DNA from 2 places in the Aquimarina penaris genome. Region 2 is predicted to be linked to the other one. Evidence: riboswitches for the same ligand, from Rfam matches in the RefSeq annotation. Region 2 holds a riboswitch; the other holds the start of a gene.
What was found. A riboswitch is a leader RNA that binds a small molecule or an ion and turns the genes downstream of it on or off. The one in region 2 is predicted to bind cobalamin.
Positions count from the first base shown of each region.

Region 1: another riboswitch for cobalamin. It lies ahead of ABW637_RS09210 (TonB-dependent receptor plug domain-containing protein); the one in region 2 lies ahead of metE (5-methyltetrahydropteroyltriglutamate--homocysteine S-methyltransferase).

Region 1 is NZ_JBFMKQ010000001.1:2,210,336-2,225,643, forward strand. It holds gene ABW637_RS09150 (porin family protein) at 1-813, opposite strand, end outside; gene ABW637_RS09155 (tRNA modification GTPase) at 905-2,158, opposite strand; gene dnaN (DNA polymerase III subunit beta) at 2,262-3,380, opposite strand; gene ABW637_RS09165 (DUF1572 family protein) at 3,621-4,199, opposite strand; gene ABW637_RS09170 (tetratricopeptide repeat-containing sensor histidine kinase) at 4,360-6,303, shown strand; gene ABW637_RS09175 (FecCD family ABC transporter permease) at 6,352-7,383, opposite strand; gene ABW637_RS09180 (ABC transporter substrate-binding protein) at 7,384-8,523, opposite strand; gene ABW637_RS09185 (Dph6-related ATP pyrophosphatase) at 8,704-9,360, shown strand; gene cobC (alpha-ribazole phosphatase) at 9,389-9,907, opposite strand; gene ABW637_RS09195 (adenosylcobinamide-GDP ribazoletransferase) at 9,889-10,653, opposite strand; gene cobT (nicotinate-nucleotide--dimethylbenzimidazole phosphoribosyltransferase) at 10,687-11,724, opposite strand; gene ABW637_RS09205 (bifunctional adenosylcobinamide kinase/adenosylcobinamide-phosphate guanylyltransferase) at 11,743-12,249, opposite strand; cobalamin riboswitch at 12,333-12,647, shown strand; gene ABW637_RS09210 (TonB-dependent receptor plug domain-containing protein) at 12,727-14,670, shown strand; gene ABW637_RS09215 (GFO_1087 family putative carboxy terminal peptidase) at 14,770-15,308, opposite strand, start outside.
Region 2 is NZ_JBFMKQ010000001.1:1,933,242-1,948,549, forward strand. It holds gene fahA (fumarylacetoacetase) at 1-256, opposite strand, end outside; gene glyA (serine hydroxymethyltransferase) at 799-2,073, shown strand; gene ABW637_RS08065 (carboxymuconolactone decarboxylase family protein) at 2,142-2,747, opposite strand; gene lspA (signal peptidase II) at 2,734-3,264, opposite strand; gene ABW637_RS08075 (hypothetical protein) at 3,322-3,810, opposite strand; gene ABW637_RS08080 (GNAT family N-acetyltransferase) at 3,860-4,399, opposite strand; gene ABW637_RS08085 (hypothetical protein) at 4,420-5,967, opposite strand; gene lpdA (dihydrolipoyl dehydrogenase) at 6,336-7,742, shown strand; gene ABW637_RS08095 (CDGSH iron-sulfur domain-containing protein) at 7,805-8,044, opposite strand; cobalamin riboswitch at 8,299-8,491, shown strand; gene metE (5-methyltetrahydropteroyltriglutamate--homocysteine S-methyltransferase) at 8,667-10,985, shown strand; gene ABW637_RS08105 (DUF3179 domain-containing protein) at 11,073-12,446, opposite strand; gene ABW637_RS08110 (DUF2200 domain-containing protein) at 12,590-12,964, opposite strand; gene ABW637_RS08115 (alpha/beta fold hydrolase) at 13,141-14,130, opposite strand; gene ABW637_RS08120 (class I SAM-dependent methyltransferase) at 14,422-15,024, opposite strand; gene ABW637_RS08125 (RidA family protein) at 15,281-15,308, opposite strand, start outside.

The sequences.
Region 1 (15,308 bases), 280 kb from region 2:
GAAAGGTAGTATGTATTCTGCTTCTATACCTAAGCTAAAGTTTTGCTTACCTCCAAAATCGTAAACTCTTTTAGTTGTAGAACTTCTTTCTTCAAATTTTAAAGATGAAATATTCATTCGGGGCCTTACGGTTAGATTGAAGTTGTTTTTGGTTTTCTTTTTTCTAAAAACTGTAACTTTAGTTTCTGGATCCCTACAGGTATTATAATCAATAAATAAGTTTACTAGTTGTTTTTTATAATACTTAAGCCCTTCTATTTTTTCAAGAGATATTTTATCACACTTTAGATTATTCCACAGTTGTTGTTTATATCTTGTGTTTTTCCCCATCTCCCCTGGTGATACTTCATAACTTTTGTAGATCAACTGTTCGATAGGTTTGTCTTCTGTTTTATAAAAAAACTTTTTTAAAGTTGGATCTTTATATAGGTATAAATTTGTTTTTCCTTCAACAAGTACTTTTAGAAATAGTACCGCAATTTTAAAATCTGGATTCCTATCCGTACTTAAACTGCTTATTTCTTCTGTTGATTTATCAATACTAATCTGGTGTTTCTGGTATTTTGATTTACCGATGATTCCAAACTCTCTAATAGTCCTTATGGTTTCGGTTTTTGACTCAGCATCTTCAGAGGTCTTATATTCGAATTGAGTTGGATTGTTTTTCCAATCCATATTTTTAATTAAGCATTCTACTCTTTCTCCGGCATTGGTAATGAAATAACCATTTTCAAAATTAATTTGAGCTTGGCTGTAAAAACCCAGGAGGGAAATTAGTATGGTGACTAGCTGCTTATTTATAGATGTAAACATAATGTGTTTTCTGTTGAATTTTAGTATTAATTGTGAACTAAAAATAGTATATCTAAGAATTTGTAAATGAATTATTTATGTAATTGATTTCTTAGAAAATACTGTATCCCAGAATAATTGAAGTAACAGGATATTTTACTTTACGATTTACAAAACGACTTAATAAATCCCTATTAGTATTGTATCTAAATTCTACACTATATTTGCTTTTATAATTATATCCAATACCTAACCCTAAATTTCCTTTACTCTTAATTTCTATTTCTTCTTGTCTTACAAAGTCTGGGTTAGTAAAAGTTTCTATAACATTTATTTTGGAATCTAATGTAATATCTATAATGTAAGCTCCAGTTATAAATACACTAGAGGATTTATTTACATGCATGTAGTGTCGTATACCAATAGGTAGTTCTAGTGATTTGTAATCAATATCGGCATTAAGAATTCTCACTCTGTTTATAATTCCGCCGGTTGGTATTCTCAATTCTGCATCAGATTCAAAATATTGATATGTTGGTTCAATAAACAACCCCCATTTTCCTTTATTAAAAGGTAATATATATTCTGCTTCTATACCTAAGCTAAAGTTTTGCTTACTTCCGAAATCGTAAACTCTTAAAGCCGTACTGTTTTCTTCAAATTTTAGAGAAGAAAAATTTATTCTAGGTCTAATCGTTAGATTAAAAGAGTCTTCGCTTTGATTCTTTTCAAAAACAGTAACTTCAGCATCTGGATCGTTGCAAGTATTATAATCTACAAATAGTTTTGTTAACTGACTTTTGTAATATCTAAGAGCTTCTATTTTCTTAAGAGATATATTATCACACTTTAAAGTATTCCATAGTTGTTGCTTGTACCGCGTGTTTTTTCCTATTTCACTTGGTGATACCTTGTAACTTTTATAGATCAATTGCTCAATAGGCTTGTCTTCTGTTTTGAAGAAGAATTTTCGTAATGTTTGATCTTCATAGAGATATAAATTTGATTTTCCTTCAACAAGTACTTTTAGAAAGACAGTTACCATTTGAAATTCTGGGTTTCTATCTGTACTTAGGCTATTTATTTCTTCTGATGATTTATCTATATTGACTTGATGCTTCTGGTATTTCGACACACCGATGATTGCGAACTCTTTAATAGTTCTTATGGTTTCGGTTTTTGATTCAGCATCTTCAGAAGTTTTATATTCGAATTGAGTTGGATTGTTTTTCCAATCCATATTTTTAATTAAGCATTCTACTCTTTCTCCTGCATTGGTAATGAAATAACCATTTTCAAATTTAATTTGGGCTTGGCTACTTAGGCCTATTAAAAGCAATAATGCAATCAGTATTTGTTTGTTCATTAGTTTTGGTGTATAAAATTTAGTGTTCTTTATTTTGTGGCAAAGCAAAAAAATTCCAGTCTCAAAAGATGAAACTGGATATTTTTTTTATGAAAATATATTTTTAGTTATTCAACATCACTGGCATGACGAGCATAGTAACATGTTCTCCCTCGTCTAATCCATCAACAGGAGTAAGGATTCCTGCTCTGTTTGGTAAGGACATTTCTAACTGCACGTCATCTGCATTGAGATTATTAAGCATTTCGCTTAAAAAACGTGAATTAAACCCGATCTGCATATCATCTCCCTGGTAATCACAGGTTAATCGTTCTTCTGCTTTATTAGAATAATCGATATCCTCTGCAGATACATTTAGCTCTGCACCTGCAATTTTTAGACGAATCTGGTGTGTAGTTTTATTAGAGAAAATAGATACTCTTCGTACAGAATTTAAAAATTGAGTACGTGTTATACTTAATTTATTGGGGTTCTCTTTAGGGATAACCGCTTCATAATTTGGGTATTTCCCATCGATTAATCTACAAATCAATTGCGTTTCGTCGAAAGAAAATTTAGCGTTAGATTCATTATACTCAATCAATACTTCGCTATCACTTCCCGCCAAAATACCTTTAAGTAAATTAAGAGGTTTCTTTGGCATTATAAATTCTGCGGCCTGTGATGCTTTTATATCTTCGCGAGTATATTTTACTAACTTATGCGCATCTGTTGCTACAAAGGTAAGCCCTTCTGTAGAGAACTGAAAAAAGACTCCGCTCATTACAGGTCTTAGATCATCATTACCGGTAGCAAAAATAGTTTTACTAACTGCTGTAGCCAAGATGTCACCTAATAATGTTGTAGCACTTGGATCTTCTAGTTCTACAGCTTTCGGAAACTCTTCTCCATCTGCATATGCCAAGGCATACTTACCATGATTAGAACTAATTTCTACCGTATTGTTATCTCCCGAAACAAAAGTTAAAGGTTGCTCTGGAAAAGTTTTTAATGTTTCTAATAATAATTTAGCCGGTACTGCTATTGTTCCTTGGTCAGAGGATTCTACTTCTAATTTTGCAGACATTGTAGTCTCTAGATCTGATGCAGAAACGGTTAATGAGTTGTTATCTAATTCGAATAGAAAGTTATCTAAAATAGGCAAGGTGTTGCTGTTGTTAATTACCCCTCCTAATACTTGTAATTGCTTTAATAAGTATGAACTGGATACTATAAATTTCATCTGTTTTTCTTTATTGTTTATTAGTTGTCAGATGAAATTCGCCTCAATATACTGGAGTTAAACATTACCAGAACCATATCGGCTCATTTCATAAGTGTGTGACTATTTTTGTACAGTTTTACGCAAATATAATTGTAATCTATAAGGATTACAGTATTCAAAAAACCATAGTTATTAACAAAGCTGCAGGAGTTATTGACTATCTTCAGTATTTACGAATTGAGAATTACGAATTACGAATTATGATTTGGGGTCGTCGTTCATAAGTTTATCTGTGTAATGTGCTTTATGCTTTGGTGTAGAAAATCGTTCTTTGTTATAGGAAGCCGATTCCCCTTTTGGAATTGATAAACTCTGCCATTGCTCACTTTTAATCATTTTACCGATAAAAACGATCTGCCCTATATGATAGGAGTAGTGTGCCAACTGCCTATTAATGGCTTCGGTAATCGAATGCTCGATATTTCTAATATACACAGGTTGGTTAATATTGGTTTCATTAACGCTTCCTAAAGCTTCAAATAAGCATTGCCATCCATCGTTCCATTTCGACATAAGCTCATCTTTTGTTTTTATATCATTTTCAAATTCTGCATCACGTTCTCGCCATTCTTTTTCACCATCTGTGGTTAAAAAGTCGGTCCAACGAGATTTCATATTTCCCCAAAGGTGTTTTGTAATCATGGCAATGCTATTACTATCCTGATTATATTGCCAAAACAAATGTTCATCAGAGAGTTGATTCATGGTCTTTTCACCCAAGGATTTATAGTATCTAAATTGTTTTTGTATTCCCTCAAGATATTCTGGTGTATTCATGGGTATTTCTTTTCTTTAAAGGTAAGATTAAATCTATAATTAAATTCCAATTGAGGACAGACGCTTTATTATATTTTTATTATACTTGATAAATTAAATACCAATTAATTATCTTATTAAGATTACTATAATTTCTTAATAAACATTTATCCTGTATCGCATGCCAATATTTTTAAAACCTTTTATCTTATTCATTATCTTAATTACAAGCTGCGTTATCAATGCTCAAAAGGAAATAGATACTCAATCAAACGCCATTGATAAGGATCGCGAGTTGCTCGAACAAGCCTTAAATTATATAGACAAAGAAAGTGAGGATCGAAAAAAGGCTTTTATAATAGGTCATGATGTACTAAGAAGAACAAAAAATGAAAGTAATAGGATTGCTGCCCATAAGGTCTTAGTATCCTATCATTATAATAAATACGCTACCGATTCTGCCTTGTTTTATGCAAAAAATGCTGTTCAGTTAATAGGAAACAAGCAGGATTCATTATCCCTAAAATCTTTGTCTTCTTTTTATTTATTTCTTTCAAATGCTTCCCGAGATAAAAACTTACTTAAAGACAGTAAAAAATGGGCTTTAAAAGGAATCGATGCGGCACAAAAATGTGGAGACCTTAAGATTATGGATAAGCATACTATAAGCTTGGCAAATGCTTATAGAATTATGGGAGATACCCCTAAGGCTTTAGAACTTTTAGAATTGAATCTTGAAGACAAAGAAAATCCAAATAGATATGAAACTTATGCTCTTTGTTATGGGAGCTTAGAAAATTATACACTAGCTCTTTTTTATCACCAAAAAGCATTGGATTATTATACTACTGTCAATGATCAAAGAAGTAGTGCAATCGCATTAATGAATATTGGAGTGGCATATCTGGATCTTTATAAAGACGATGAGGCTCTCATCTATTTTAATAGATCTCTACTTATTGCCAGGGAATATGATTATCCCTTAATTGTTCTTAATGACTTACTTAATATAAGCGTAGTTTATCGAGCTAAAAATGAACTTAAAAAAGCTAAAAAAGTATATAATGATGTATTAACTATATCGCAAAAATCAGGATATCTTAAGCAGCAATTATTTGTATATCAATGGCTAAAAGAGATTGCCATAGAAGAAAAAAGATTTAAAGAAGCGCTGGGCTATACAGAGAAAAAGAATAAAATAAAAGATTCTATTAATAAGCTGCAAAAGGATAAAGAGATTACTAAACTAGAAGTGCAGTATGAAACACTAAAGAAAGAAAAAGAAATAGCAGTTTTAAAAAAAAACCAAGAGCTTAAGGTCCTAGAAATAAAAAGAGAACAGTCACAAAAAGAAATAATTTCATATGCCTTTATCATAATTTTGATACCCTTAATAGGCTTACTCTTTATATATTACCAAAAGTTGAAAAGTCAAAATTTACTCAATAAAAAACAAAAAGAAATAGGGGAACAAAAAATAGAAGCTTTAATAAGAAGTCAAGAATTAAAGTTAATAAAAACATCTATTAATACTCAGCATAAAGAAAGAAAACGAATTGCTCAGGAGCTTCATGATAGAATAGGAGGGAATTTGGCTGCCATAAAACTTCAATTTAGTTCTGTTAAAGAAAACTCAGAAAATTTAGAACTAATCTATGAACAACTTGATGATACCTATGAACAAGTTAGAATACTCTCTCATGATCTTATTCCTGAAAAATTTATCCATAGCAATTTTACACAATTGCTAAATGAGTATATGGAAAATATTGGAAACGCGAGTGAATTGACTATAAATATTTCAACTTATCAAGAAAATAAAATTAACGGAATTGACCCTTTATTTCATAATGAGTTATTCTCTGTTTTTCAGGAACTCATAACAAATACAATAAAACATGCTAGTGCCAGTAAAGTTGAAATTCAAATAAATCTTGTGGGAAATAGTATTCTTATTAATTTTGAGGATAATGGCAAAGGGTTTGATAGCTCTAATGGGTCTCTCGGTCTGGGTCTCACAAACATTGAGAATCGCATACAAAAATTATCAGGATCTATGTATATTGATTCTCGTTTGAGAAGAGGAACGATTTTTAATATTGAAATACCGATGCAAATACATTAAAACTTTTTTAATAAAAAAGAGGTATAATTGTTGGATAAGTATATATAGTTAAAAGAGCATTTTTCGTTTACGAACCAATAACCAGATAACAACTGGTGCACCTATTAATGAAGTAATGGCATTAATGGGCAAAGTATACTCGCTAGAAGGTAATTGGGCTATGCTATCACATACCAACATGATAATACTACCGATTAATACAACGGCCGGGATTAATGTTTTATGGTCTGAGGTATGAAACAATTGTCGGGTAAGATGCGGTACTGCTAACCCAATAAAGGCGATTGGTCCTGCAAAAGCAGTAATACTACCTGCCAGAAGCCCTGTAGCTATGATAATAAGAAAACGGCTCATTTTGATATTAAGGCCAAGACTACGGGCATAATTTTCTCCCAGAAGTAAGGTGTTTAATGGTTTGATCGAAGCGATAGCTAAAATCATTCCTAGAACTGAAATACAAAAAAAGATAAGTACATCATACCATGATAGATTTCCAAGGCTTCCGAAGCCCCAAAAGATGTATTGTTGCAATTGATCTGCAGGAGCGAAGTAAGAAAGTACACTTACAATAGCTGCTGTTATACTACCAAACATAAGTCCTATGATCAGAATTGCCATAGTATCCCGTACTTTAATCGAGACAATCATAACAGCCAATAAAACAATAATACTTCCTAGACTTGCGGCGATCACCAATCCCCATTTTGAAACTAAAAAACCAGATATTGAGGCTCCGGCAAAAGTGCTTCCTAATATTAATAGTGCAACACCAAGACTTGCTCCAGAGCTAATCCCTAGTACAAAAGGTCCTGCTAATGGGTTTCTAAATAGGGTTTGCATTAATAATCCCGAAATCCCTAGTCCGCTTCCTACAATAATCGCTGTAAGTGCCTTGGGTAACCTATAATCTATGATAATGTGTCTCCAGGATTCTTTTTCTACAGCACCGCCAACCAGGCTGCTTAGAGTGTCTAGCCACGGAATAAAGACAGAACCTAAGCTGATATTTGCGATAAAACAAATCAGCAAAAGCACAGCAATACCTATAAAAACCTTCTTGTATGATTTATTTGGGGTCAATTAATTAAGTTTTTCGAAAAAATAAGGTTCGTAATTGGTTAATAATTCGGGGTGTGCAATTTGGATAATGTCTTTAAGAATAAGATCCGGACGCATTGGACCTAATTCATAATAAATCAATCCTCCTTTAATACCCATCTTTAATGTCGAAGAATATACGGTTTTATTTTTAAATGCATCAAATAAGACGTATTGATGATTCTTTTCTTTTAATGCAGAAAGTGATGTAGAATTTCCGGATCCTATCCATAAATCGGCCTTTTGAGCTTTTTCTAATACGCTTTCAAGACTTAATGCTAAACTCCCCGTTTCTTTATTGTTTTTCCATAGATAGGTGGTGTTGGCATCTTTCAAAAATTTTGCAATAAAGCTATTCCCTCCTGGAACATGCCATACATCTTTAAACATATTGCCAGACAATACTGTTGGAGAATTCATTGCGCCAGAGGCGAGAGAGGTTGCTTCGTTATACGCTTTCTTTATATTTTGAAAAACATCTTCAGCTTTAGTTTCTGTACCAAAAAATGCTGCTACAAATTTTATCCATTCTGCTCTACCTAATGGGTGTTCTTCCATCCATGAGCCATTCATCACTACTGGGATTCCGGTTTTTTGTATAAGATCGTATGCTTTGGTGTCTCCAGTAGCAGAAAATCCAATAATCAAATCAGGAGAAAGCTCCAGAACCACTTCTGTATTTAGATTGTATTCTTTACCCAGTTCTTTAATATCACCACTATCAATAAGTGTTCGAGTCTTTTCTGAAGATATATAATCTGTATGCGGAAATCCGACTAATTTCTGTTCCAAATTCATGTACTCTAACATAGGTACATCTGTGGTAGAAGTAACTACTACTCTTTCTACGGGAACTTCAATAAATACTGCGGTATTGGATTTAAAGGGTTTTTCTGTTCCTTTAGGATGTAGGATATATGTCAATTCTTGTTTTGCATCTGGCCAAGGAGAGGTAACTTTGATTTCTTTATACGTGTTATGATTCTCAATGGTAAATCCTTTGGCATATTCAATATGCTGGGGAGCCAGGTACATTACGGTAAGCTGGTCTGTATCCTTAGATCTTTTTTTGCAAGAACTACTAATAAGAACGAATGAAAAAATAATTAGAATGCTACGCATGAAAATATCGTTTTTATATAATGATAGATCAGGATACTAACGAACCTGAAGTAATTTTAAATTAACAATCAGCGATTAAACTTAGATATTTTTTCAAGATTTACGACAAAATTTAGCGTTAATTTGTGTTTTAAAATGGCTTAATGAGAAGAAAGAATAGGAGCTCTACAATTTTATCTTATGAATAATACATCCTTTTTGTGTTCTTGGAGCGGCGGAAAAGATAGTTGTTATGCGCTTCATATTGCCGAAACGCAAGGGTTAACTCCTGTTGTTTTGCTTAATGTATTAAATGAATATGGTGATCGTTCTCGATCGCACGGGATTCCAAAAGAAATACTAGAAGCGCAAGCCAATGCTTTGGAGTTACCTATCCATTTTTTTGAAAGCACCTGGAATGATTATGAACGATTGTATATTCAAAACTTAACATCATTAACAGAAGCCTATACCTTAAATGCTTCTGTATTTGGTGATATTGATATCGAATCCCACAAAGCTTGGGAAGAAAAAGTTTCTGACGCTGCTGGCTTGCAGGCTATTTTACCCATATGGCAACAACCCAGAAAACAATTGGTGATCGATATGATTGATTATGGGATCGAAGCCATTATTGTCTCATGTAATCACACGTTGGGACCTGATTTTTTAGGAAGAATGGTAGATAAAGAGTTAATCAAAGACCTAGAAGATTTGGGAGTTGATGCTTGTGGCGAAAATGGCGAGTATCATACATTGGTTGTCAATGCTCCCCTTTTTAATAAAAAACTGGAAATAGATGCTCTAGGTAAAGAAAAATCGTCTAATTATAATTTTTTGAAGATAGCATTGATTTAGATGTTGCAGGAGCTATTTGAGGGAAGTATTAAATAACGATTACCTCTCCGTAGGCTATTTTAATTGTAAAAGAATCTTTAAGGTCTATTTGTCGAATGTTAGAAAGTAATGCTCGCATGGGGCCTGCATGAGTAACTACAACAATCTTCTCTTCGGGTACAAGTTTCAAAGAATTGTAGAAATTTAATATTCGCTGCTGAAGCATTACATAGGATTCACCATTGGGCACTTGAACATTGACAAAATCTTTCATCCATGGATCTAGCACATTGCTATGAATTGCATCCCAAGGTTGTAACTCCCAATCTCCAAAGTTCAATTCTTTTAAGCGATTATCGAATGTTATTTCTTTTTTGAAGGTTGTCGCCAATAGTTTGCACCGTTGTAAAGGACTGCTATATACTCTAGAAATCTCTTCGATAGGAATCTGTTTATGGATTTTCTCGACTTCAGAAGGAAAAGAATCTGTAATCCCCAGATCACTTTGGCCATAGCAAATACCTTTTTCGATATTGGGAGTTGTATGTCTTACCAGATATATTTCCATAGCGCTATAAAGGTAAGATAAAATACTACTTCGCTAAGTTGTTGTACCGCACCAGCACAATCTCCAGTTTGGCCACCGATCCATTTTTTAAATTTAGCGCCCAAAAACATTTTTGAGATATAGATGGGAACTAGTACGAGAAATACCCAAGGATTTTTAAAAAAGAACAAAGGTGCAATTCCGAATAGACCACTAATCACAACCATTTGCAGGCTCATACTTTTTGCTGCGGGTTTTGCTTTACTATCTTCTGTATCTCGTACATAAGGATGTGTAAAGATCAGCGTGGTAGCGATGAATCGACTAAGACTATGTCCGGAGATAATTACTAAAGGAATATAATAGACTTCGGTTTCTCGTAATGCTGCAAATTTTATAGACAAGATCAGGAGTAGACCTACGGTACCATAAGTTCCTAGACGTGAGTCTTTCATGATCAAAAGAATTTTATCTTTGGTCCAGCCACCGCCAAAACCATCGCACACATCTGCAAAACCATCTTCATGAAATGCTCCCGTAGTATAAATGGTAGCAAACATCGATAGTAGTAATGAGATTTCTATTGAAAACATAAAAGATGATCCATAAAAAACGAGTGCCCCAATACCACCAACAATGATCCCAACTAATGGAAAATATTTTGAGCTAAGCTTTAAATATTCCGGATCATGATCCACCCATTTAGGGCATGGGATTCGAGTAAAAAACATTAAAGCGGTGAAGAATATATGGATCTCCTTTTTCATTAGTTACTTCTAATTTAATTAAGATTAAGTGGATTATTCATTACCAGAAACTCCTGCACTTTCAAAACTAGCCATATTATTTAAGAAAGCAACTGCAGATTCGATAATAGGATATGCTACAGCAGCGCCCGTACCTTCACCTAATCTCATACCAAGGTTGATAAGTGGTTTTTTATTAAGAAACTGAAGCATTTTTTGATGCCCTTGTTCTTCAGAGGTATGTGCAAATACACAATAATGCAGAACTTCGGGGTATATGTAATGAGCCGCTAGTAATGCAGCTGTTACTATAAAACCGTCTATAATGATGGTCATTTTAAGCTCTGCAGCTCTAAAAATTGCTCCTACAATCATTGCGATCTCAAAACCACCATAATACATTAACATATCTATATCGGTAGAAGGAGTGTATTTACTATATGCATCAGAAAGGATTTTCTGTTTCACTTTAATGGCTTCGGTATCAAGCCCGGTACCAGAACCAACACAATCTTCAATAGGTGTTCTTGTGTAAAACGACATTAATATTGACGCAGACGAAGTATTACCAATTCCCATTTCGCCAAAGCCTATAATATTACAGCCATTGGTATACGTTTCAGTAACAATATCAGCTCCTTTTTTTATGGCTTCGTTACATTGCTCTACGTTCATGGCCGATCTTTCTTGATAATTTTTGGTGCCAAAACCAACTTTAGCATCAATTAACCCAGATACCCCATTAAAATTATGATTAACTCCTGCATCTACGATTTTCAGATCAATATTATGTTGTTTACAAAACACATTAATGGCTGCCCCTTTATTAAGAAAATTATAGACCATTTGCGCAGTAACTTCTTGAGGATATGGGTTTACTTCACCTTTTTTTGCAATACCATGATCACCAGCAAATACAATAATAGTAGGGTTGGTTAGATGGGGTTGATCTGTATTTTGGATCATCCCTATTTGCAATGCAATATCTTCAAGAGTTCCCAGAGCACCAATAGGTTTTGTTTTATTATTAATTTTGGCTTGAAGGGCTTCTTCTAAGTTCTTGTTTGAAGAATATTCGATATTAAAATCCATGTGTGGGTGTTAGTTATTTTAATTTTTAATTTCTACAGGAATACCAGATACCATTAATATGGCTTTATCTGCATGCTTGGCTATATGCTGATTCATCCAACCTTGTAATTCTGTAAATTTTCGACCTACTTCTGTGGCAGCATGAACTCCCATTCCTATTTCATTAGAGATGATAATAAGCGTAGCATCTATAGTTAAAAGTTTATCAAATTCTTCTTTTGCCTGGGATAACGATAATTCGATATCATTTTTTGTGTCCACAAAGAAATTTGTTAACCATAAAGTAACGCAGTCAATGACCACCACACTTTGATTTTGAATCACTTTAGAAAGCTCTTTTTCTTCTTCTATAGAAGTCCATCTTTGATCGCGATCTGCAATATGCCTGTCTATACGTTTACGATGGTTATCATCCCATATGCGTGATGTAGCGAGATAAAATGGATTGTTAGAGAGTTGTAGCGCAAGGTTTTGAGCATAGCTGCTTTTACCAGAGCGTTCTCCTCCTGTAATGTAATACAACATCAATTTTGGTTTTTTAAGAGGGTAAAGTTAATCGAATACATTATTTATTTGTTAAAGTAATATCAAATTCCTTAAAATATAATACATTCGCGCAGAATTTTGGTTCTGATATCCTTTTCATAAGGATAAAAGATTAAAAGGGAATCAGGTGAAATGAAGTACGAAGAAAGACGTACGAATTGCGATTTTTTTATTTATTAATCGTAACTCTAAACTCTAAATATCGTAAATCAGTATTCCTGAGCTGTTCCCGCAACTGTATGCTGTGTTCCGTTTAATCGGGATGCTTGTTGTTATTTCTTTTGAAACCACTGCTTGTACTGAAATAAATTCAGTTCGGGCGGGAAGGTAAACAACAAGACGCGAGCCAGGAGACCTGCCATAATTCAATATAAGTCAAACTTTCGGGATAAAGGTTTGGGTATGGGGTAACTACATACTTTTTTCCGATTATTAGAACAATTAAGTATTTAAGTAATGAACAAAAAAGTGTTTTTTGGGGTCGCATTTTTAATGCTGGGATCCTCTTATGTCATTGGACAAGAAGTCAAATCAGAAGAGAATGTAAACGAATTAGAAGAGGTGTTTATTTCATCGTCTAAATTTGGTTTAAAACGAGAACAAATCGGTAAGGTAATCACTAAGATTACTCCCGAAGAATTAGAACGCAGCCAAGGACAATCTGTGGCTACTGTGCTTACTAGAACTGCCGGAGTATTTATTAACGGAAATGGCAGTGCAGCAGGACAAAACCTTGGTGTTTATGTGCGTGGAGGACGAAATCGCCAGGTAGTGATTAGAGTAGATGGGGTAACGGTTAGTGACCCTTCAACGTCTGCAGGGGATTTTGATTTGCGACTATTGTCGGTGAACCAGATACAAGAAATTGAAATTCTTAAAGGGGCATCAAGTACCTTATATGGATCTGGAGCCGCTGCTGCAGTGATTAATATTACCACAAAGTCTGAAAGTAAAGATAAGATATCTGCAAATTTTCAGTCTAGTATAGGAACCAATCAATCTCAAGAAGATCAGGATTATGATATTAACGATTTTGTGAATTTAGCTTCTATTAATGGGACTTTAGGCAAAGTAAGTTACTTAGCAAGTTTTGGAAATCAATTTACAGATGGATTATCGGCTGCAGAAGCTGAGGGAGCAGAAAGTGACCCATTTTCGAAGTATAATGCATATGCGAAACTTGGATACAAATGGAATAATAATTTTAAATTTCATTTTTTCGGAAATTTAGATGAATATAAGAGTGATTTTGATGCCGGAGCAGGAATAGATGGTGATAATAGAATTATTAGTCAGCAGTTAAGAGCAGGATCTTTTTGGGAAGTAAAATATCCAAACGGTAGTTTTACGGTAACTAATAGTTATGCTTCTTTAGAAAGAGATCTTACCGGGTCTAGTTTTCCTTCACAATATCAGGGTGACGTATTTACATTTGATGCCTACAATAAGTATACTTTTGATAACACATTTTATACAGTTATAGGAGCAAACGGTTCATATAGTGATTTCAATCTATTAAGTATTCCATTTGGGAGTACCGATCTAGAGGAGACTATTAGTGATAAAGATGCAGAATTTGATATTATCGATCCTTATGTTAATGTGGTATATACATCAGATTTTGGTTTAAATGTTAATGCCGGAGCTAGATTAAACATACATAGTGCCTACGGAAATCAAATGGTTTATAACGTAAACCCTTCGTATACATATACATTTGGTGATAATTATATTAAAGGATTGGCATCGTATAGCACAGCGTATATTACGCCATCGTTGTTTCAATTATTTGATACCGCGTTTTTTTCGGGGAATCCAGATTTGGAACCAGAAGAAAGTACCACTATAGAAGCCGGTGTTGAATTGTCACATGAAAAGAAAGCCACAGTAAGTGTTGTTTATTTTAATAGAAACTCAGAAAATTTTATCACATTTGATCCTAATACATTTGTAAATTTAAATTCATCTAATGATATAGAGGTAGATGGGATAGAGGTAGAGTTATCGGCAACAGTTTTGGATGATAAATTATCTTTTAATGGTAATTACACCTATACCAATATTGAAAAATTGGAGGATAATATCCGAATTCCTGAGCATATGATTAATGTTAATGTAGGATATCAATTAGGAGAAAAAACATATACTTCTTTAAGCTATCAATTTAATACCGAACGAGCAGATAATGATTTTGCTAATGCCGATCCGGTTACTTTTGAACCGGCTCAGGTTACTTTAGATGATTATGGAGTATTAGATTTTTACATTAGCCATAAAGTGTTAAAAAACTTTAGTGTTTATGCAGCCTTGAATAACATTACTAATGAAGATTATCAGGAGATTTTTGGATTTAGTACCAAGGGAAGAAATGCAAGAATCGGTTTCAATTTAGATTTTTAATTCAAATATATCTGTATATATAAAAAACTCCTAAACGTTTCGTTTAGGAGTTTTTTATTAGATTGATTTTTCTAGATTTCGAGCTATATATTGTGGTTATTATTGTTGATGATACATAATCTCATAATCTCGATTAAGAATATTACTGTTTCCTACTGCTTCTAAATGTAACACATTAGATTTTTGTTTACCTCTAACGGCACCTGCAATGTTATCCAAAGCGGCCTTTAGTAAAGGTTCGTTTTCATCTCCTAATATTCCTAAATTTGTAAGGTCTTCTTCTAAAGCCACTTCGGGTGCAAAACCATCAAAGTAATCTGTGAAACCGGCAGAATTTATAGATTTAAGAACTAAAGGTTGCATAGCATAGGTATGCCCTGTATTGGCACCCTGTCGTCGAAAATTATCCGAATCATACACAGTAATCGATGCTTGAAATTTTCCTCTGGTCGTATCGCCAACTTGTATAACATTAATGTATGGATCTAAACCATTAATCACCAATTCGCTGGCAGAAGCAGAACCCCTGGTAGTTAGAATATATAATCTTGTTAAGTTTAAGCTATTAATTGCTGCACCACCTCTGATTTGATTATCGAATAGATTAATAAGCCTACCAGGATCATTCTCTATAAATT
Region 2 (15,308 bases):
TCTTTTTTCCATCAGAAATAAAATCATTTAGAGAATCTTGCAAGAAGATATCATCTGTTAACGGGATTCCTTCAAAATAACCTAATTGATGAAGCGCTCCAAGATCAATAGCAGTATCTCCAATACGGGTTCCAATAGTGATGATGTCATCTCTGGTTAGAAATACTCCGAACGGAATATTTTGTATTGGGAAATCTGTATTTGAACGAGTTTCGATCCACGTTTTTCTATCTGGATAATTTGCAGTTATGGGCATTGTCGTTTTTTTAATATGTTGTTGGTAATTCTTATAATCAAATATATAATTTTCGGGCGGTTAAAAGTTTCTAATTATGTGAAAAATATTTAAAATAATGATAAGATTTACAAAGTTTCAAGTTTTAAGTTTCGGGTTTGAGGTTTTTATGTAATAAAATAAAGAGTAAAGGGTATTATAATGGTTGAATTTTATAATAAAAAATTGGTGGGTTACAGGTTCGAGTGAAAACCCTACAATTTTATTGCAACACTTTAGTATTGCGAAAAAGAAATAGTATTTATTTTTAGTTAAAAGCTATTAGTTTTTAAGTGTGTTTTCGATTAAGGATTAATAAAAAGTAAAAGACAATGTACGGTGTACAAAAACCCTTGTGCTCTATGTACAGGTAGGTTTTATATTCAAGCTTAAACCTGAAATCTGAAACCTAAAACCCAAAACCTAAACTGTGAACAAGTTGTTTATATTTATTAGGGTTTGTTTAAGCTGAATTAAGGAATGTATTTCCTACTTTTGCTCCTTTATTAACAAACTAAAAAAACATGCAACGCGACGAACAAATTTTTGATTTAATCCAAGACGAAAAAGAACGTCAAATTAACGGGTTAGAACTTATTGCTTCAGAAAACTTTGTGAGTGAACAAGTAATGGAGGCAGCTGGATCAGTATTAACGAATAAATACGCCGAAGGATATCCTGGTAAGCGATATTATGGTGGATGTGCTGTAGTAGATGTCGTTGAACAAATTGCTATTGACCGTGCCAAAGAATTATTCGGAGCAGAATATGCAAATGTGCAGCCCCATTCAGGTTCTCAGGCTAATACAGCAGTATACCATGCTTGCCTTAAACCTGGTGATAAGATATTAGGGTTTGATCTTTCTCACGGAGGACATTTAACCCATGGATCACCTGTAAATTTCTCTGGTAAATTATATAAACCTGTTTTTTATGGAGTAGAGAAGGAGACAGGAAGATTAAACTATGATAAAATTCAGGAAATTGCTACTGCAGAAAAACCGCAATTAATTATTGCTGGAGCATCTGCATACTCTAGAGAGATAGATTATAAAAGATTTAGAGAAATTGCTGATAGTGTAGGGGCAATTCTCTTTGCAGATATTGCTCACCCGGCAGGATTAATTGCTAAAGGAGTAATTTCAGATCCTATTCCGCATTGTCACGTAGTAACCACCACCACACATAAAACACTACGTGGTCCAAGAGGAGGACTGATCATTATGGGTAAAGATTTTGAAAACCCTTTTGGTATTACCTTGAAAAGTGGTAAGAAACGTATGATGTCTTCTTTATTAGACAGTGCAGTATTTCCCGGAAATCAAGGAGGCCCATTAGAACATATTATTGCAGCTAAAGCTATTGCGTTTGGAGAAGCATTAACCGATGAGTTTTTACATTATATCGTACAGGTAAAGAAAAATGCCGCGGTTATGGCCGAGGCATTTGTACAAAAAGGGTATGAGGTGATCTCTGGAGGTACCGATAATCACATGATGCTAATCGACCTAAGAAATAAGAATGTGACCGGTAAGCAAGCTGAAGAAGCATTGGGAGTGGCTGAGATTACTGTAAATAAAAACATGGTCCCATTTGATGATAAATCACCTTTTGTTACTTCAGGAATTCGTATTGGAGTTGCAGCTGTAACGACCAGAGGATTAAGAGAAAATGATATGTTGGCTATTGTAGAGCTAATTGATAAGGTAATTAACAACGTAGAAAATGAAGAAGCACTGCATGCAATTGCAGATGATGTTAATGCTATGATGGCTGATAAACCACTGTTTGTAGGATAATTTCTGCAAAGACTTGACTAGTCCTAAATAATCGATACAGATTATTTAGGACTAGTCAAAATAATGTTTTATGAATGGCTCCAATTCTCGGGATCATCACTTTCATTAGGCGAAAGCCCGATGATATCACCATCAGTATTTACACCCAAGCCTACTACTGTTCTATTTACATAGTTAAAATAACTTACTACTTGATTGATTTCTAGTATTTCGCCATCAGATAGTTTTTGTTCTCTAAGCGCATGGATATCTGCATCTTTTATAGTGTGATGTGATAACGTTAATTGCTTTGTATACTTTAAACCGGCCAGGTATTGATATTTAAAATGAAGCTCTATCTGATCCGTAATTAGACAAGATAAAATTTCTTGAAATCTGGAATCATCATTGATTAACCGTTTTAATCCGGCGGCATGATGATCTACACAGTAACTACATTGATTAAGGTGGCTAACATAAACTCCCAAAGTCTCTAGATACCATTTGGGCAAGGTATTATTTGAGTTGTGTAACACGTTTTTGTACAATCCCATGTGTCCCACAAGTGTATGTGGTCGTAAACTATGAATAGATAATACGTTGTCGATAGTATTATTAGGGCCTTTTATGCGGTCATATATTTTTTTGAGTTGCCCGGTAGCATCGTTATATGATATTTCTTTAATCCAGCTCATCTTCTTGAAGTTTTTGTCTAAAAAAAGTTTCGTCTTTACTAAAAAAAGCACTTAGAAGCACTAGAATAGATCCAAACATAATAGAAACATCGGCCATATTAAATATTTCAGTTCTTATAATTCCCAGATCCAAAATCAAAAAATCTGTAACCGAACCATAAACAATGCGATCAAAAAGATTTCCAATTCCACCACCAACAATAAAAGTGAGTCCTATAATTGTTGTTTTTGAGTAATTTATTTTAATGAGTATTAGTCGTAGTAATATTAATAAAATAAGTACAGGTAAGATTTGTAATAGAAATATCTTTACTATTGGGGTAAGATTAGAACCTAAACTATAAGCAGCACCTGTGTTTTCTACTTTGGTAAGTACGAAACTATCTTTAAGAACCTCTATACGTTCATTAGGAGCGATGGTTTTTCGAATTACGCTTTTAGAAATCTGGTCACAACTTATGTTTAAAAAGACCAAGGATAGAATGAATATAATTCTTATTTTCTTTGAAACTTCCATTAGTATTTACAAATAGGGGGATGAATTTTTCAAAAATAATAGAAACTATCAATTATTCTAGTGTTTCCAGTATTTTTTATACTCTGAAAGAAGAAAAGCAGCATCATATCGTTCTTTATTTACACTTTTATTCTCATTAGAATCATAATCTAAAAATATTTTCCAAGTATTGTTTTCTAGTTTTAGAACCACATGAAACTGGCCATAAGAAAATTTTGACTGATTTTTATCATCTGTATAGGATACTCTATAAATTCCTCGGTCCGAAACTAAAGAATCTGAGTACACCCTTTCAAAAAGCCTAAAATCAATAGGTGCAGGTTTTCTTTTTGGATCAGCCCATCTTTTTTGATATCCTTTTAAGTATTTTTGGGCGTATTTAATTTGTCCACCATCTCCAGAAATTCTAATCATGTTTTTGCTATGTATAGAAGCAAACAAGTTAAAATCCAAAGTTTCATATGCTTTAGAAAAGTTCTCATACATATCAGCATTAATTTTTGCATGGACGGACTCGTCTTGTGCAGTAACTGTATATATTATCAAAAATATTGCAATCAGTAGAGTTGATATACTTTTAAAATTGACCATTTTATCAGGAAGTTCTTAGTTTTTCATATAAAACACAAGATAATAAATCTTTGTAATCATTCAACTTAGGATGTTCAAAGGTTTTAATTCGTTGCATCCCTACTTTTTTCATTACATGCTCCGATTTTTTATTAATTTCGGGAGCAACAGAATAGATTTTTTTCAATCCCACTTTATTAAAACCAAAATCAAGACAAGCTAGTGTTCCTTCGGTAGCATATCCTTTGCCCCAACTACTTTTTTTAAGACGACAACCAACATCTACAAAATTTTCTAGTTCGTCTAAATAGGTTTGTTCGCATAGACCAATAAATCCAATAAATTCATTGCTTTCAAGAATGTCAACAGCAAAATAACAGAACCCTTTTTGTTTTTGCATTTCTTGCATTCTATGTATAAAATCCAGAGTATTTTGTTTAGAGGGTTTAAAAGGAAAAAACTCCATCACATCGTCATCATTATTGATTTCGAATAATGCCTCGGTATCATTAAATGTCCAGTTTCTAAAACCAAGTCTTTTAGAGGTGAAGATGTAGTTTTTCATTAGATTTCGATTTAAATGCCTTATTCAAAAGCGGCACTCTCATAGGCTCCAATATCTGGGGCTGATGCACTTCTAGGCACTCCTAAAATATCAACTCCCGATGTAGAGATAGCTGCACGACCATTTGCCGGAGAATTATCATCGATAGTAAGCATATTTTCAAATGGTGCTTTAAAAGCAGGATCTTCATTTAAGATGATATTTTCAAACAAATCGGTATTAGTAAAATTATACAAGGGATTATCTGTAAAACTATCATCAAAGTCATTAAATCGAATCAGGCAATTTTTAAAAGAATAATTAAAAGCGGTGCCATCTAATTTGCTAAGTATAAGTTCAATATCCTGGTCACCATAGATAATACAATTCGTAAAATTTGCTTCTACCAGATCAGCAATGATGATTTCGGTTTCACTAACTTGTAAGTTGTTGTCTATCAATACTGTTGGTAGTTCTCTAAAATCGGGTCCTATACTAGAATAATTTGCAAAAGTACAGTGGTTAAAGTTGTAGACACCTCCTAATGAGCAATTAAGGGATACTTGCCCGGCATTATTAATCACCAGGTTTTCACCCTCTACATTGGCAGCACGAGCCAAAAGTCCTACATTAGAACTATTAAAAATCTTTGTATTGGTGATGCTAAGTGCTGGAGTAGCCCCCCCATTATTTGAATTCATAAAAACACCTACTGTAGCATTTTTTATGGTAGCATGATTGATGATATGACCTGTACTTCCTGGGGTAAACCATATGGTTCCCCATTGTCCGGGGACATCACTAAAAATAGGTTCGAGGCGGTCTCCTTCAAAAATAACTTCGTTTTCCATACGTTCAGGATCCGTGCTAATATCACCATTTACGAGTAAAGTTGCATTATCGGCAGCAATTATACCAGAATTTGCATGAAAATGTACTCTTGCTCCGGCTTCTATAGTAAGAGTTTTATCATTTGGGATCACCGCATAACCATAAATAACATAGGGTTTTTCGTTGGTAAAAATCAATTCTTCGTCTGATAAAACATGAGCAGATATTGTAGCATCTCCAACCGTAACACCCTCTATAGTACATACTTCTTCACCATTGATCACCATACAATCTCTATTAGGTTTAATAAATACCGCATCTTTTACCAAAGTAACCAAATCAACGTCTTGTTGATTGCCTCCTTGGTCAAACAATATACGATCGGTATATAAAAACTCGGTATCTGTAGTCTGATTTGAGATATCAGTAGTCGTTTCTACAAAAACAAAAATACTATCCTTTGCGAGAACCTGTATGTTCTCGAAAGATTTTCCGGGAATCCCATCGACATTAAGCCTGTAATTCGAATTTTCTCCTCGTTCTAATATAATAGAAGGGATGGTAAAATCATCACCAGTTCGATTATACACTTTAAAGCTATAAGTACTAGAACCTATATTTGTAAATACAGTATCTAGAAACAAAGTATCCGTAGAAAATTGAAGATTTCCTGTACTAGGGCCGGATTCAAAATCTTTACGGCATGAGCTCCATAGAATAATAACCAGAAGTAAAAAAAGAGAAAATAAATAACGCATATTAGTGATGGATGGTCTTTATGTTATGATAAAAAGGAACAAAATATCAAACTGCAAAGTAGCAAAGATTTTTGTTTTTTAATATTAATGTGTGATTTCATTTTTTTAGTAAAGCATTTTCTTATTCACACATTAATTAAATGTATAACTTTTCAGTCAAGCTAATATTGCTTTGTATTGAAAAAATGACAAGATCAGTACTTCGGTAAGAAGTAAAACATTTGTACATTTGCTTTTCTTAGTGAAATTCTATTTTGAAGAATTGTGTTTGGCATATGTTCAAAATAGTTTATTGAACTAATCCCGCTTTAGAGCGGGATCTTTTTACTATTTATTGAAAGTATAATACGACAACATAATAATCTATTATGAGTACATATGATGTAGCCGTGATTGGCTCTGGGCCTGGTGGATATGTGGCCGCTATTCGATGCGCACAACTAGGTATGAAAACCGCAATAATCGAAAAATATTCTACACTTGGTGGAACCTGTCTTAATGTAGGGTGTATTCCTAGCAAAGCATTATTAGATTCTTCTCATCACTATGAGCATGCTACAAAGCATTTTGCAGATCATGGTATAGAAATACCTGGTGATGTAAAAATCAATCTCGAAAAAATGATTGCTCGAAAGCAAGCAGTTGTAGATCAGACTACAGGAGGTGTTGATTTTTTGATGAAAAAAAATAATATAGACGTTTTTGAAGGCTTAGGTTCTTTTAAGGATGCTACTCATATTAATATTGCTAAGGCAGACGGTAAAGTAGAAACCATTGAAGCAAAAAATATAATTATTGCTACAGGTTCTAAGCCATCTACCTTGCCTTTTATCAAGCTGGATAAAAAGAGAGTAATTACTTCTACCGAGGCATTGAAGTTAAAAGAGGTGCCAAAACATATGGTTATTATTGGTGGAGGAGTTATTGGTCTTGAATTGGGACAAGTATATCGTCGTTTAGGAGCTGATGTTTCTGTGGTAGAATTTATGGATAGAATTATCCCGGGAATGGATAAAGCCCTATCCAGAGAACTTCAAAAAGTAATGAAAAAGCAAGGAGTTAAATTTTATACTTCGCATAAGGTTACCAATGTAAAAATTACAGCAAAAGAAGTGACTATAACGGCAGATGATAAAAAGGGGAATCCGGTAGAGTTTAAAGGAGATTATTGCTTGGTGTCTGTTGGCCGTAGACCGTATACCGATGGATTAAATGCCGAAGCCGCTGGAGTTAAACTTAATGATAGAGGGCAAGTTGAGGTAAATGATCATTTGCAAACCAGTGCAACTAATATCTACGCTATTGGTGATGTAATACAAGGAGCGATGTTAGCTCACAAAGCCGAGGAAGAAGGTGTGTTTGTAGCAGAAACGTTAGCCGGACAAAAACCGCATATTGATTATAATTTGATCCCTGGTGTTGTGTATACATGGCCAGAAGTTGCTGCCGTTGGTAAAACAGAAGAAGAATTGAAAGAGGCAGGTATAAAGTATAAATCAGGACAATTTCCGTTTAGAGCATTGGGTAGATCAAGAGCTAGCGCAGATTTAGATGGTTTTGTAAAAATACTTGCAGATGAAGCTACTGATGAGGTACTTGGAGTGCATATGATTGGAGCTCGATGTGCAGATCTAATTGCCGAAGCTGTTACAGCGATGGAGTTTAGAGCTTCTGCAGAAGATATTTCGCGTATGTCTCACGCGCACCCAACCTTTACTGAAGCAATAAAGGAAGCAGCACTTGCTGCTACAGAGAATAGAGCATTACACGTGTAATACGCTAAAAACAAAAATTAGACGAAAAATCCTGTTTTACTCATAGAACAGGATTTTTTTATTTAATTTTTATGAGACCCGTCGCAGTACGGAGGGTTACCTGTTTGTTTGCAAGTACATAAGTACGCTTCTCTAGCTTCTTCTACACTAAATATCATAGGATTTGTTCCTCCTTCTTTTTTATGATTCCCGTTGCAAAATGGTTGGTCACTACTATGTCCGCAACTGCACCAAGCATAGTTTTTGCCAGCTTTTAGGTCACAAGCAATAGGCGCATCACCTCCTCTTATATTATTTTCCATAGTTTTGATTTTATCACTTTAAAATTATTAAATCTGAAGTTAAGATTGGTTTTAAATTAAGTGAACCTCTGATTTCAGAAATTACTGAAAGCTTTTTCGAAATCATTTAATTAAAGTCGTTCGGTTAAAGAATTAATAGGGATTGTTTTATCTATGAGGTAAATATTCAATAATATAGTTTTTGTCATGGTTTTCATAGATGTATTAGATTATTTGAAGTATTTTTATAAGAAATAAAGTTCTTTACATAAAATTTTTCATCAACCAATATAGGTTTTGCTTCATTGTGAATTAATAGGGAATCGTGTGTAAATCATGAGCTGTCGCGCAACTGTAAGTAACCATATAGTTTTTATCAACATAAATCCACTGTTTTATTGCTTTAAAATGGGAAGGAAGATAAAAATGTTATAAGCCAGGAGACCTGCCTAATATTGAATTGACTATGCTTTCGCGGTTTGAAGCTGGAGTTAAGTTGGTGCCTAATTTCATTTTAAAAAATAGTTTTAAAATGAAATATCTTCTTATGGCATTATTTTAATTTTTGTTTTACATCGAAAAGCATATTGAGTTTATATAAAGGATTTTAAGAATTAGTATTAATTTTTAAAATTGTAAAACTATGCTTACACACAATCTGGGCTACCCGCGTATTGGTAGTAAAAGAGAACTTAAAAAGGCTTCAGAACAGTATTGGTCTGGAAAAACTACACAGAAAAACCTGTTACAGGTCGGAAAGAACATTCGACAAGAAAATTGGTTGTTGCAAAAAAATGAAGGTATCGATTTGATTCCGTCAAATGATTTTTCATTTTATGATCAGGTGTTGGATATGTCTATGTTGGTAGGGGCAATACCCAAACGATTTAATGATTTGGTTTCTAAAAAAGTTTCTTCCTTAGACTTATATTTTGCGATGGCCAGAGGGTATCAAAAAGATGATTTAGATATCACTGCCATGGAAATGACAAAGTGGTTTGATACTAATTACCATTATATAGTTCCCGAATTTTATAAGGATCAAGAATTTAAAGTATCATCCACTAAAGTTATTGATGAGTTTTATGAGGCTAAACAGTTAGGTGTTATCACCAAACCGGTTTTGATTGGCCCCGTATCGTATTTATTATTAGGAAAAGAAAAAGAATCAGGTTTTAAAAGAATAGAACTAATACATAATATATTGGCTGTCTATATTGAGGTTCTAGAAAAGTTATATGACCTTGGTGTAACATGTATACAATTCGATGAACCTTTTTTAGCACTGGATATTGACGAAGAAGTGAAATTAGCATATCAACTTGTATATAAAAAGCTAAAGACCAGGTTTCCCGAAGTTAAGTTTATGATTGCTACCTATTTTGAAGGTGTCATACAAAACCTTGACCTTATATCAAATTCATTAACCTTTGATATTTTACATATTGATTTGGTAAGGAATTTAAAACAGTTTGATGCTGTTTTAAGAGAACTCCCAGATACAGTTCAGCTATCATTAGGGATTGTTGATGGAAGAAATGTTTGGAAAAATGACTTCAGAAAATCGTTAGAAGTAATTTTTGAGGCTGTAAGGAGTAGAGGAGAAGAAAATATTCTAATTGCCCCTTCTTGTTCGCTATTACACTCACCTTGTGATCTTGATTTAGAGCCAGATAGCGATAGTTTAGTGCCCGAAGTAAAACAATGGTTGTCTTTTGCAAAACAGAAACTAAAGGAAGTGACTATGCTAAAGCAACTTACTTTTTCTCCAGAAGACGAAAGTATCTTAATTAAATTAGATAATAATACTGCATGTATTTATAGTAGACAAACTTCGGGTTTGATTCATAGTGCTTTGGTTAATGAACGTGTAAAAAATGTAACAGATCAAGATGCTAATAGAAACTCTAATTTTGCTGCAAGAAAAGAAAAACAAAAAGCTTCTTTGAACTTACCTTTATTTCCGACGACTACTATTGGATCTTTTCCGCAAACAAAAACAATCCGTAGTTGGAGATCAAAATTTAAGAAAGGAGAGATTTCTTTTGAAGAATATACGGGTTACTTAAGAGAAGAAATTAAGCAGACCATTAAAATACAGGAAGATTTAGGATTAGATGTCTTAGTACACGGTGAGTTTGAACGAAATGATATGGTTGAATATTTTGGAGAAAAACTTAAGGGCTTTGCTTTTACAAAATACGGATGGGTACAAAGCTATGGTTCGCGATGTGTGAAACCACCAATTATTTATGGTAATGTTGATCGTCCGGCTGCAATGACTGTAAAATGGTCTTCATATGCTCAATCATTAACCTCTAAACCAGTTAAAGGAATGCTTACCGGCCCGGTAACGATATTACAATGGTCTTTTGTGAGAGACGACCAACCCAGGGCTAAAACTTGCCTCGAAATTGCATTAGCGATACGTGATGAAGTCAAAGATCTTGAGCATGCGGGGATTAGAATTATTCAAATAGATGAACCCGCAATAAGAGAAGGGTTACCATTATTAAAAAATGAATGGCAAGAATATCTAGAATGGGCAATTAAGGCTTTTAGAATCTCTGCAAGCGCTGTACAAGATCAAACACAGATACATACTCATATGTGCTATTCTGAGTTTAATGATATTATTGATCATATCGCCAATATGGATGCCGATGTAATTACAATTGAGTGTTCTAGATCGCAAATGGAATTATTAGATGCCTTTGCAGATTTTAAATATCCGAATGATATTGGTCCGGGAGTATATGATATTCATGCACCTAGAATTCCAAATAAGGAGGAAATCGTAAAACTAATGTATAAAGCCCAACAATTTATCCCTGAAGAACAATTATGGGTTAATCCTGATTGTGGATTAAAGACCCGTGGATGGGAGGAAACAAAAAAAGCTCTTATTGCCATGGTACAAGCTGCAAAACAGCTAAGAGCTCAAGTGCCACAAACAGTCTAACTATAATAACCAACCTAAATATTATGTTTAGACTAAAAATGACCTCTAGCAATAGGGGTCATTTTGATACTTGTTTTTTTACTTACGTTATTTAATCAATTTTACTTCAGGAAAAGCAGCTTTATAACCAAACCAAAATGCATTATGGGTAGGTAGACGTTTGAGTGTGTTCTTTGTTATGGTGTTTTCTATCTTACTTTCGTGTAACTTCCAAATATTTCCATTGGTATCAGTAGCCATAGATTCTTTATTATAGGACGCAAATTCAATATCATTGGTAAAATATACACGATGTGCACCGCTTTTATCAGTAAATACAGTAAAGTTTTTATTTGCAATTGCACCTTGATAAACAGAATTTCTTTTTAGAAATTTGGAAGAAATTGCTATGTTTTCATTGGTTTCAGAAGGAAGTCGTACAGAGAGGATTTCTTGTTTATTGGCTAACCTGTTATCCTTTTTTGGGATGGTAAACATTAATTCATCTGTCGAAAAATAATCTCGATATGCCACACCCTCGCTATAATCCCTATGATGCCCTGTTTTTTTAGATAAAACGGTAGTTTCTGGGTGTCGTTTTTTCCATGCTCCCCAGGTAGTGGTGACTACACTAAGGTATTCTAATTCAATTCCCTTTCCTACAAGGGGGCCAATAACTGGTTTTCCCCATAGCGTATTCCATAAAGATTGTGTTTTTTGATCATACATTAATTTGTTTGATCGATATAAAAAACCACTTGTGCCTAAATTGTATTGTATGCCATCTTTTTCTGTTTTGTACAAAATTACAGTTCCGCATAGGGTGCAATATACCCCAGCAACAGGTATATTTCCGACTTGATCGGTAAACATTTCATGCCAGGCAAGAATTCGTTTAGGGTAGGCGCGAGTATCACCGTTTACCGAAATACCAAAAACGACATCATTATCATCTAAATACGTAGCTTGATTAGCTGTTATCATTTTAGGATTACGCAATGGCGGAATACCGTCCTGAGCAACACCACCCCAACGCACTTCATCTAATCGAATAGTAGATTGATGCTCGCGATCCAAAAAATAAGTATCGAAACGAGCGTCAATAGCTTTATGCAAGATGGCTTTAAATCTATAATAAGAAGGGCGATATGAAGGTTCTTTATTCCAGATATAGTCATACCATAAATCAAAGTCTCGTGGGTACCATTTTTTAGTTTTCTTTTGAAGAATACTAAGAAGTTTGAGAGAAGTAGAAGGGCTTCGAAGAAAATACAATGATTCTATAGCAAGTATTTCGAAATGTTCAGACCAATGGTGTTCAATATACTTTAGTGCGCCTTTATGAACCTGGGTATCTCTAGAGGTGAAAAAATCCAGAAAATACTCATAATCCTTTTTTGCCGGGTCATTATTTACTGTATCCTGGCTAAACGAAAAACCAGTATTTATGAGAATAACCAATACCAATACAAATCGTATCATCCGACGCGCTTTTTATAATAAGTCGAATTAAAAAGATAATCTCTACAAGATCAATTAAATTTGTTGTCGAATACGAGCTATGTTTTGTACAATGTGTTGTTCGTAGTTTATTTAATTTTGAGGAATAAAATTCGAGTTATCCTCTAACCAATTTTCGGTTCTCGTAAAATTTTCTCTATCTTTTTACCTTTTGCCAATTCGTCTACTAACTTGTCTAAATACCTTACTTGCTTGGTTAAAGGAGTTTCAATTTCTTCTATTCGATAGCCACAAATCACTCCTTTAATGAGAGGAGCATTTGGGTTCAATTTTGCATCTACAAAGAACGTTTTAAAAGTCACTTTTTCGTCAATAAGGTCTTGTAGTTTTTTGTCGTCAAAACCCGTTAACCATTGTATTACTTGGTGTAGTTCTTTCTTTGTCCTGCCTTTACCCTCAACTTTTGTAATATAATGAGGATATACCGATGCAAATGTCATTTTTGCCATTCGAGCATCGTGCTCGGGTGTTGTTTTCATACTACTTTAATTTCTCTTATTCCTCACTTATTTTTTTTCTCTAAGGTTTTGCGTATGATTACTTCAGAGAAAGTATACGAGTACTTTTTGATAGTACTAAAGATAATTAATATAAGTGAATTTTTGGTAGGAAAATTCCGTAGCAATTAAGTATATATATTGTTGGTAATGGTTTATTAATTCAAATTCATTCTCAATGCCTTGGTCATTTCTTTGGGTTGATCGATCCATGGCATATGTCCTGCATTTCTTATACTAGTCATTTTGATTCTTGGTACTTCTTTGACCCATTTTCCATAGAGCCCATTTCCAAAATCCAACCAGTCATGATCTCCAATAATAATACTTATGGCATATGTATGCTTTTTGAATTTAGAAAAGTAATCCCATCCGTTTTTTGGATAAGTCTTAGCAGTTAAACCGTAAACTTTACCTTTATATAAAGCCTTTCCATTATCTAATTTAGACCATTTTGATATATCGTATAACATTAATTTTCCAAAGTTAATTCTAGATTTTACTGTTCTTTCTCTTGAGTTTAGTAGAGAATCAGCTCTATTTAGGTTATGTTTTTCAAGCTCTTGACTTATTTCAATTCTATTTTGAAATTTTTTATTTGCGATGAACTGTTGATGTTGAATCTCTTTGTCCTCTTCTGGAAATGGCTCTTTCAAATGAGCTGGGCTGAGCAGCACTAGTTTTTTAATGTGGTTAGGATATTTTGAAGCATACGCTGAAGCTAAAACGGCTCCCATTGAATGTCCGACTATTATCATTTTTTCTAGATTTAGTTCCTTTCTGAGTAGTTCTAAGTCGTTAATGTGCTTATTAAATGAAATTAACGAATCAGGAAATGGTGATCTTAACGAGCCTCTCTGTTCGTAAAAGATAAATCTAAATTCATTTTGAAGTCCTGTAATGGCCTTTGTTAGTCCACTGTGTTCTGCACCCCAACCTCCATGAAGCATGATTACTGGCTTAGCTCCTGTACCGATTTCTCTTACATAAATTTGTGGATCTTTGTCCCAGTCACCGGTAGATAGAAACCATTGGTCTATTATTTTTTCGTAGGATTCTTTTTGCGCGTGAGCTTGTTTAAAAGTTGTTATAACGATCATTATAAAAATCGTTGTGCTAATTTGTTTGATCGCGCATTTAAAATTCATCTTATGAAGTTTTATTTTAAAGATGAAATTCTATAAAGTTTGTTACAGTGAAAATTATTGCCAATGTTAAATTTATGAATCGGAGCAAGGCAAGTATACCTGAACCAATTGATTTATTTGCGCATTTTTATTTCTTGCCCGCCTGCCATCCGCCCGGTAGGCAGGTTTAATTTATAAAAGCTCGTGCTCTGCATGACTGGGTATCTAAAACCATTGCAAACAGGAAATAACCTTTTGGTCTAGCACTAAATTGCTCTGATTTCATATATCTTGTTGTGAGCAGAATTTTGTTTAGTCTTTTCTGCATTTAATTAAAAACATAGGCTGGTTTTCATTTACACTAATAATTTCAAAAAGCCCTACTTTACCAAATTCAGCTTGTACAGCTTCCTTGTCATAATAAAATATTTTTGCGCCTTCATGAAATTCATAACAGTCTTTACTAATTAGTTTTCCTTTGCCGTAATTTGGTGCTTCTTTTGTTATTGCCGTAAAAACCAAATAACCGTTTTTAGTTAGTTGATTGTAGCAGTCTTGAATTAGTTTCGCTCTTTCGTTATTGTCCAATAAGTGAATTAAGGCATAGCAAAAAATTCCGTCATATTTTTTGTTGTCAAAAGGCATGTCAGTTACAGAACCATGATAAATGGTCATATCAGTTCCATAATGTTTTCTTGCTAACTCGATAGCGGTTTTTGATATTTCAATTCCTGTTACATCAATTCCGTTTTCCTTGAAAATTTGTGCATTTCGTCCATAACCAATGCCAGGAATGAGAATATTTGTTATAGACTTATTTACAAAAATGTCTTTTGTCAATACAGCGGATTTTGCTGGTTCAAAACCCCACATTTCTTGTTTGTCAGCAAAGTTTTCTTCCCAAAATTCAATCATTTTTCAATCGTAATCGTTATTATTTTATAAGTTCGTTAAAGCAGATAGTTTACAAAGTTAAAGGAACGTAGTATACACCATATTTTGACGTAACCTTATTGATACCTGTTTATCTCTTATATTCATTTCATCAAAGAAACGTAGGGCAGGTGTATGGTTATACGTTTCGGACCTGCCTGTCGACAGGCAGGTTGGTACTAAGTCAAATATAAATATTTTGCTTTTATCTTTTTTTTAAATACCCAACGAAGGACTATTATTTTACTACAGTAGCTTCTAATTCT